One region of the Pseudarthrobacter sp. NPDC092202 genome, then DNA from elsewhere that is predicted to be linked to it. Evidence: riboswitches for the same ligand, from Rfam matches in the RefSeq annotation. Region 1 holds a riboswitch; the other holds the start of a gene.

The links. Region 1 has a riboswitch for S-adenosylmethionine ahead of ACIQF4_RS15500 (bifunctional o-acetylhomoserine/o-acetylserine sulfhydrylase). Riboswitches for the same ligand answer to the same signal wherever they lie in the genome.
Region 2: another riboswitch for S-adenosylmethionine. It lies ahead of ACIQF4_RS10080 (DUF1737 domain-containing protein); the one in region 1 lies ahead of ACIQF4_RS15500 (bifunctional o-acetylhomoserine/o-acetylserine sulfhydrylase).

The regions. Positions count from the first base shown of each region.
Region 1 is NZ_JBIVRG010000010.1:161,776-166,362, forward strand. Features, by position in the region: gene ACIQF4_RS15495 (homoserine O-acetyltransferase) at 154-1,269, opposite strand; SAM riboswitch class IV at 1,283-1,398, opposite strand; gene ACIQF4_RS15500 (bifunctional o-acetylhomoserine/o-acetylserine sulfhydrylase) at 1,519-2,844, opposite strand; SAM riboswitch class IV at 2,887-3,002, opposite strand; gene ACIQF4_RS15505 (S8 family serine peptidase) at 3,251-4,587, shown strand, end outside.
Region 2 is NZ_JBIVRG010000005.1:39,581-44,167, reverse strand. Features, by position in the region: gene ACIQF4_RS10090 (GNAT family N-acetyltransferase) at 1-95, shown strand, start outside; gene opgC (OpgC domain-containing protein) at 131-2,545, opposite strand; SAM riboswitch class IV at 2,849-2,962, shown strand; gene ACIQF4_RS10080 (DUF1737 domain-containing protein) at 2,976-3,254, shown strand; gene ACIQF4_RS10075 (rhodanese-like domain-containing protein) at 3,251-3,661, shown strand; gene ACIQF4_RS10070 (O-succinylhomoserine sulfhydrylase) at 3,662-4,587, shown strand, end outside.

The DNA of each region.
Region 1 (4,587 bases):
CACCACTGGGACAGGCTGTGGCGGATACGTGTGATTTTGGCCACGAACCGCCGGGTCCCAACGAGTATGGTCCGCCTGAACGCCAAGCTCAACGGCGAATCATGCAGAGGCTATCTGCATAAATGCACATCCACTTGCCCGCGAACCTCGGTTTTAGTCCGAGAGATGTGCCCTGAGCTGGTGGCCCAGCTGGCCTATTTCCGTCAGGAAGCCGTCATGGCCTATCGGCGCTGTGATGAGGTGCACGTCCACTTCTCCGGGGAGGGCTGCGGCAAGTTCGCGGGACTGGGCCGGGAAGTAGAGGCGGTCCGAGTCCACGGCTGCCACGAAGAAACGCGCACCTGACCGCGCCAGGGTCTCGGGAAGCGGCCCCCTACCCCGGCAGATGTCGTGGCTCATCAGGGCCTCGGTGATGGCGATGTAGCTGTTGGCATCAAACCGCCGGACCAGCTTGTTCCCCTGGTGGTCCAGGTAGCTTTCCACCTGGTAGCGGCCTCGGTTGGCCAGGACCCCGCCCTGCAGGGGTGACTCCGGAGCCTGGGGTGCGCGGCCAAACCTGCCTTCCAGTTCCGCCGCGGAGCGGTAGGTGATGTGCGCAATCCGCCGGGCCAGGGCCAGGCCATCCTCGGGAAAGGGGCCGCGGTAGTAATCGCCCCCGTTGAAATTCGCATCCTGGCGGATCGCCAGGGTCTGTGCCTGGGCAAAGGCAATCTGCTCGGCTGTGCTGGCAGCGCCGATGGAGATCACTCCGCAGCGCTGCACCCGTTCGGGGAAGGTGATGGCCCACTCCAGGGCGCGGGCTCCGCCCATGGAACCGCCCAGCACCGCAAACCAGCTCTTGATTCCCAGCTTGTCGGCCAGCCGGGCCTCCGCCACAGTGCTGTCCCGCAGCGTGACCAGGGGAAACCGGGATCCCCAGGGAGTCCCGTCCGGTGCCGGCGAGGACGGCCCCGTGGACCCGTAGCAACCGCCCACAATGTTGATGGACACTACAAAAAAGCGGTCCGTGTCCACCGGTGCACCCGGCCCGGCCAGCTGCTCCCACCAGCCCGGTTCATCGGTATCGCCACGGGTCACGTGGGTACTGCCGGTCAGTGCGTGCTCGATCAGGACGGCATTGCTGGCGTCCGCGTTGAGGGTGCCCCAGGTTTCGTAGGCCAGCGTGACGTCCGGCAGGTAGCCGCCGGCTTCAAGTTCCAGTCCCCCAATGGAGGCATAGCGGACTATTCCGTGTCCGGAAACGGTGGTACGGGCGACGGTAACCGTCATGGCAAGACCTCTTCTTACGCGCTTGCCTGCCGTCGAATGACCGGCAGGCCAGGTCTTCACCCGGGGCACCCCACCGCGGAAGGAGGGTTGCCGGCCAGCAAGCCGGGGCTGTCACTGGCACTCATGACCTGGTTCGAGTGTACGAAACAGCACCCGCCTGCCGCCAAGAGTGTGACTGGTTGTGACGGTCCCGGGCCCGGCAGGCACGCCCGCCCGGCCCGGGACCCCGCCGTCGGCCCTTGCTCCTGCTCAGGCGCCCGTGGCCGCCTTGGCGGCACGGAAGCCCGCTTCCAGGTCGGCCAGGATGTCATCGATGTGTTCGATTCCCACAGACAACCGGACCAGGCCGGGCGTTACCCCGGCCACCGCCTGCTGCTCCGGGGAGAGCTGGCTGTGGGTGGTCGACGCGGGATGGATGACAAGGGAGCGGACGTCACCGATGTTGGCCACATGGGAGTGCAGTTCGAGCGCGTCCACGAAGCGCTTGCCGGCCTCCGCCCCGCCGGCGAGGTTGAAGGACACGATCGCGCCCGTGCCCTTGGGGCCATATTTGCGGCCCCTCTCGTACCAGGGGCTGGAGGGCAGCCCCGCGTAGGCGACCGATTCGACGTCGTCACGCGCTTCCAGCCACTGCGCCACGTCCAGGGCGTTGGCAACGTGACGCTCCACGCGCAGGCTCAACGTTTCCAGCCCCTGGGCAATGAGGAAGGCGTTGAACGGGGAGACGGCGGAACCAAGGTCCCGGAGCAGCTGGACGCGCGCTTTGAGGATGTAGGACAGGTTGGCGCCCAGGGCACCGTCCTTGCCGAGGTCGCGGGCGTACACCAGCCCGTTGTAGGTGGGGTCCGGGGTGTTGAAGCCCGGGAACTTCGCCGGGTCCTTGCCGAAGTCGAACTTCCCGGAGTCCACGATCACGCCGGCAATGGCGGAACCGTGGCCGCCCAGGTACTTGGTTGCCGAATGGATCACGATGTCCGCTCCCCATTCCAGCGGCCGGATCAGGTACGGGGTGGACAGGGTGTTGTCCACAATGAGGGGCACCCCGGCATCGTGGGCCACCTGGGAGATACCTTCTATGTCCAGGACGTCCTGGCGGGGGTTGGAGACCACTTCCCCGAAAAAGAGCTTGGTGTTGGGCTGCACGGCGTCGCGCCACTGCTCCAGGTTGTCCGGGTCCGCCACGAAGGTGACCGAAATGCCGAACTTCTTCAGGGTATGGGCAAAGAGATTGTAGGTTCCGCCGTAAAGGCTGGGGCTTGCGACGATATGGTCGCCGGCTTCCGCGATGTTCAGGACAGCGAAGGTTTCTGCGGCCTGGCCTGAGCTGAGCAGCAGTGCCCCGAGCCCGCCTTCAAGGCTGGCGATCCGCTGTTCCACGGCTTCCTGGGTGGGGTTGCCGATGCGGGTGTAGATAGGTGCCAGTTCAGCAAGGGCGAAACGGTTGGCGGCGCTCTCGGCGCTGGGGAACACGAAGGACGTGGTCTGGTAGATAGGGAGTGCACGGGCGCCCGTGGCACTGTCCGGCTCCTGGCCTGCGTGGATCTGGCGGGTTTCGAATGACCATCCGTTGGACATCTAAGGCTCCTTTGACTGGGCCCGGCATGCTCAAAGCACCGCGGGCCGCGCTTGCTGTCCGGCCTTTGCCGGACAGCCAGGTCCTCACCCGGGGCACCCCACCGCGGAAGGAGGGTTGCCGGCCAGCAAGCCGGGGCTTGGTGCTGGCGCTCATGACCTGAGCCCAGTGTAGGAACAGCATGTGCCCGCCGCCATGAGTGTGACCGGTTGTGACTTCCCCGCCCTCCTGCGGGACGCACCCCGCCGGACGCAGCGCTGGGAGGCACCGTATGTTGATCTCCCAAGGTTCCGCAGAAGATGCGCAGGATTGCGCGAAGTTTGGCCGTTTGCCACCGGTCCCCCGTTAGATTTGAGCCGGGAACCCGTCTCATCGCCTTTCAGCTTCCATACCAAAGGAACACTTCAGTTGCCCCAGTTCTCTCGCCTGGCACGTCGCACCGTCCTGCTCTCCGCCGTCGCCCTCTGCTCAGGCGCGGTGGCAGCCGGTCCCTGGCCGGCATCCGCAGCACACGCCGCTCCTTCTGCCGCTGCTGACGATGGCGGCCGCTACCTTGTGCAATTCGCTCCGGGCAAGGACGTCGCGGCCGAGGCGGCAGCCCTCCGCGCCCAGGGAATCGGCGTCAACAGAACATTTACGAAGGCGGTGAAGGGCGCGGCCATCGAGGCCAGCCCGGGGCAGGCTGCCGCCCTGCTGCGCTCAGGCCGGGCCGCAACAGTGGAGCCGGACCACGCTGTCACGGTCTCCGAGGTGCAGCGTAACGCGCCGTGGGGCCTCGACCGGATCGATCAACAGGCGCTGCCCCTCTCCGGCTCCTACACACCTGCCGCCTCCGGCCAGGGCGTCAGCGCCTACGTAGTGGATACCGGGATCCTCGCATCCCATGCCGATTTCGGCGGCCGGGTCAGCGCCGGATGGACAGCAAAGGCTGACGGCCTGGGATCAAGCGACTGCAACGGCCATGGCACGCACGTGGCAGGAGTCATCGGCGGCGCCGTCCATGGTGTGGCCAAATCCGCCACCCTCGTTCCGGTGCGGGCACTCGCATGCGATGGCTCCGGCCTCTATTCGGACATCATCGCGGGGCTGGACTGGATTGCAGATCATCACCGCCCTGGCACCCCCGCCGTAGTTAACCTGAGCATCGGCGGACCCACCAGCAGCGTGCTCGACGCAGCAGTCCAGGCCGTCATCACCAACGGCCTCCCGGCCATTGTCTCAGCGGGGAACAACGCCGTTGACGCCTGCACGGCTTCTCCAGCCCGCACGGCGTCGGCGATCACGGTCGCGGCAAGCGATTCTTCGGACCGCCAGGCCTCCTTCTCCAATTTTGGCAAATGCGTTGACCTCTACGCGCCGGGCGTCGGCGTCAGCTCCGCCTGGCATACTTCCGCAACGGCCACGGCGTCACTCAGCGGAACGTCCATGGCTACGCCGCATGTGGCTGGTGCTGCCGCTGTCCTCCTCTCAGGCAACCCCCTTTTGACCCCCAGCCAGGTGACCGACCGGCTGCTCTCGTCCGCGACGGGAGGAAAGGTTGCAGGATCCGGAAGTGGAACGCCCAACCGTCTGCTGTACACCGGATCGGCTTCCGTCAACAACTTTTCGGTGGCGGGGGCGATCGGGGCCAAGTACGACTCAATGGGCGGACCAACGTCCCAGCTGGGCGCGGCCATCAGCCAGGAACAAACAGTCCAGGGCGGAGCGCAGCAACAGTTCCAATACGGGTTGATTTTCTGGTCGCC
Region 2 (4,587 bases), on a different contig from region 1:
GGTTCCGGGAGATTGGGGTTGCGCCGCAATACCTGAAGATCGCAGGCCGGTGGCAGGACCATCTGCTCCACCAGCTGATCCTGCCGCAGCCATGAGTGAGTTCAGATAAGCCTCCGCGGAGGTCGCGTCCTTAGGTGGGGATGATTTTGAAGAGGAACCGGGTCCGCACCATCACCCAGAGGAGCCCGAGGACTACGGCATAAGCGAGCGTGTTGACCAGGATGTTTCCCTGCTGGAGGGCAGGGATATTGGCAACGACGGCTATGAGCACCACATGCATGATGAACACATAGAGGGTGGCGCGGCCCAGGGGGACCAGGAACCAGCCCAGGGCGCGCTGCACCGGCTTCCAGTACGCGGTGAGGAAGGCATAGGCCGCCACCACCAGGACCAGGACGTTCAGCAGCCGGCCCGGAGCGAGGTAGGTGCGTCCGAAGAACAGGTCATACATGGCCCGGTACGCGGTGTCCGGGATGATCGCCAGGCGGACGTCAAACCCGTTGGCCAGGTACGGATTGCCCCATGACAGGAAGGCAAACGCGAAGGCCAGGGCGGTGCAGGCCGCAACCGCCCAGGGGTGCGCTGAAAGCCAGGCCACGATCCTCCGCCGGTGGAACCCGGCCGCCAGGCCGACGACGAACAGCACCTGCCACACCAGCAGGGGAAATGAATCCTCGAACTGCGACGGCAGGATCCGGAAGCGCGTCACCGTACCCGCCGCGTACACGGCCAGCGATGCCGCCAGCACCCACACGGCTTTACCGCGGTTGAGGGCCGCGAGGATCAGGGGGCTGGCCAGCAGCAGCACCACGTACAGGCCCATCACGTTGAACTGCCACGGCCCGAACTGGAGCAGCAGGATGGCGGGAAGAACCTGTGGCGGCACGGGGAACTGGAACAGCGTTTCCATGCCTGCATAGAGGTCGTAGCTGCGGCCGGCACCTTCGTGCCCTGCACCGCCCGTGCCCTGGTCCACGAAGGTCGTGAGCGCATCTGTCCGGAACACCGGCAGCAGCGACAAGAGGAAGACGCCCACCAGCACCACCAGCGCCGTCAGGTAGAGCTTTCCTGCCCGGCGCGAAGTAAGGTCCACCACCGTTCCAAAGTCGTCCTTCGCCCTGGGCCCATAGACCATGCCCACCACCAGCCCGGAGAACAGGACAAACAGCTCGGCGCCCGAAACAAAGCCCACCGCCTCCTGGGTCAGGAGCTGGAACAGCGACACCAGGCCCAGGTGGTTCACCACCACAAAGACGATGGCAAGGCCACGGAGCAGGTCCACGCGGGAGTCCCTGCTGGACGGGTCGCTGTAGCCCCAGGCCGTGACCGCACCGACTTTGGCGGGGAGTTGCCACAGTGCCACCAGGAGGATGAGGAGGGCCGCCCCCACGCTCCAGGCGGCCGCCCCGGACAGCGTGTTGGACCTGACGAACGATGCACCTGGGGCGACATCGGTAACCGGCCCCGTCACCACCGGGGATCCCTCAAGCCGGGTGCGGGCAGCCTCGGCAATCCCCGCGTTTCCGGTGAGGCGCCAGTCGATACTGGCCACACCCGTGTCCCGTGTACTGGTGCGTTCGTCCCAGACCACCGCGCCCGTCATCGCGAAACCGGCTGATCCGGCAACTTCCAGGACCTGGCCCCACCAGCTGTCCTTGATCTCCGCTTCCGCGGCACCTCCGGCGGACGGGCTGTAAAAGGCCGAAGTCTGCAGCATCAAGGGCTTGTCCCGCCCCGCCGCATACGTCCCGTAGAAGTTTTCCCCGCCGGAGGCCGTCAGCATCTCCTGCAGCTCACCGGCGCGGGGAACGGTGTTGACCGCGGTGCCCCCTGCAGTGTCATCGTGGTAGGCCGTCAAGCCCACCCAGTCCACGGCGTCGTCCCCGGGGTAGTAGGGTTCGTAGGCTTTGTCCGAGCCGTTCCAGGCGCCGTCGCCGTTGGTGTCCAACAGGGAGAACCCCTCGGTTCCGGGCGCGGGCGCGTTCCGGTTCCGTTCGAAGGGATAGTCCCTGCCCAAATACGGTTCCCACACCATGGCATAACCGCCGGCGGTCCCGGCCGCCCGGAAAGCCGCTGTCACCGCCTGGAATGACTGCCGGTAGGCGGCCGGCTGCTGGCCCCACTCCACCCAGCTGGCATTCATGTCCGGAGCGAAGCGGATGAGCAGCTGGCCTTTAGAGTCACCTTTTATCCGGCGCACTTCCCCGGCAAAAGCTGCAGCGGCGTCAGGGGTGACCTGGTCCAGCGGGACAACAGGCCTTACCGTGAGCATCGCATCGGCGCCCTGTCCGGCGGATTGTTCCAGGAAGCCCCGGATGTCGCTCTCTTCCGAGGCGCGGAAGGGGAAGGTGATGTCGTGTCCGAAGATCGCGGGGGATGCCCCGAGCCGCTCGGAGAAGCCCCCGGCGGTGTCCTCTCCCCATTCGAGGACTGCGCCCAGCAGCGGCTTGCCTTCCTCCGGGAGGTTTCGGGCCGCCTGCGCCGGCCCGGCGGGCACCACCACGGCCAGGACGGCCATCAGCGCGGCGGCGAGGACGGCAGCCATCCGGTGGAGGGGCCGCGGGCGGCCGCTCGGGGCGGGACGTGCGGGAGCGGATAGCGTGCTGATGAGACCCCCCAGGGACTTATTCCTCAAGTGACGGGGCGGCGCCCCTGGACAAACTTTATCCGGGCTGGCGCTGGTGGCAGGCACCTGGCACCTGCATGCCCAAGGTGGCGCCGCCGTCGTACGTTGAACGGACGTGGCGCATGCATCTTTGGTGCCGTGCCTCCGCACAGCATCCTTCAGTTACGCAACATGACGACGACGGCGGTGCGGCGGTGCGCGGCAAGTGTTACGTTTTTGGGGAGTAATGAGTACCGGCGCCAAGCCCTGACTGGCCGGTCGGCAACCCTCCTTCCACGGCGGGGTGCCTCAGGTGAATACTCGGCATATCGACCATTCGAGCTGCAAGCGTGAGAGAAGGAGATCCGTCGTGTCTGACGCACCTGCCCCTGAAGAAAAACTGTCCTACCGCCTCATCAGCGGCCCGGACAACCGTGAATTCTGCGAGCGGATCTCGAACGCCCTGGCGGAAGGCTATGTGCTGCACGGCAGCCCCGCCGCAACCTTCAACGGCACCAGCGTGATCGTGGCACAGGCCGTGGTCCTGCCGGCAGCCATCGCCTCGGCAGACGCCGCAGTGGCGGATGCCGTGGATGACCTCGAGTCCGCAGGCGACGACCTTGAGTTCGACGGCGAGGGCCACGCATGAGCTACGCAGGAGACCTGACGCCGCAGGAGGCCTGGGACAAGCTGGCACAAGGCGCCATCCTGGTGGACGTACGCACCGAGGGCGAATGGGCCCACATCGGGATCCCGGACACCAAGGCAACAGAGAACGATCCGCTGTTCATCCAGTGGACCTTCCCCGGGGGCATTCCAAACCCTGACTTCATCAACGACCTCAACCAGCAGGCGCCCGAAGACCGGGCAACTGAACTGGTGTTCCTGTGCCGCTCCGGCCAGCGGTCCATCGCGGCGGCCATAGCGGCCACCCAGGCCGGCTTCACCTCCTACAACGTGCTGGAGGGCTTTGAAGGCGACCCCGACCGCTTCGGCGAACGCACCGTCAACGGCTGGAAGAACCGCGGCCTGCCAACAAACCTGGGAAAGATCTAAGTGACCTTCAACGAAGACGCCGCCGGCTGGAGCCCCGATACCCAGGCCGTGCGCGGCGGCCTGGACCGCACCAACTTCCAGGAAACCAGTGAAGCCATTTTCCTGAATTCAGGGTTCGTGTACGAATCTGCCGCCGCCGCCGAGCGCGCCTTCACGGGCGAGGACGAGCGTTTTGTCTACTCCCGCTACGGCAACCCTTCCGTGGCAACGTTCCAGGAGCGGCTCCGCCTCCTGGAAGGAACAGAGGCGTGCTTTGCCACCGCGTCCGGAATGTCGGCCGTGTTCACCGCCCTGGGTGCCCTGCTCGGTGCCGGCGACCGTGTAGTGGCCGCCCGTTCGCTGTTCGGGTCCTGCTTCGTGATCCTGAACGAAATCCTGCCGCGGTGGGGCGTGGAGACGGTCTTCGTTGACGGACCGGACCTGGAGCAGTGGCGCGAGGCCCTGTCCCAGCCCACTACCGCCGTCTTCTTCGAATCGCCGTCCAATCCCATGCAGGAGATCGTGGACATCGCGGCGGTCAGCGAACTGGCTCACGCGGCCGGGGCGACCGTCGTCGTCGACAACGTTTTTGCCACTCCCCTGCTGCAGCGCTGCGGGCAGTTTGGCGCGGACGTCATTGTCTACTCCGGGACCAAGCACATCGACGGCCAGGGCCGGGTGCTCGGCGGGGCAATCCTGGGCACCAAGGAGTTCATCGAGGGCCCCGTGAAGCAGCTGATGCGGCACACCGGCCCGGCATTGTCCGCCTTCAACGCCTGGGTCCTCACCAAGGGCCTGGAAACCATGGCGCTGCGTGTTAACCATTCCTCGGCCACCGCGCTGCGGCTCGCGGAGTGGCTGGAGGAACAGCCGGCCGTCAGCTGGGTGAAGTATCCGCTGCTGAAGTCCCACCCGCAGTATGAGCTGGCAGCAAAGCAGATGAGTGC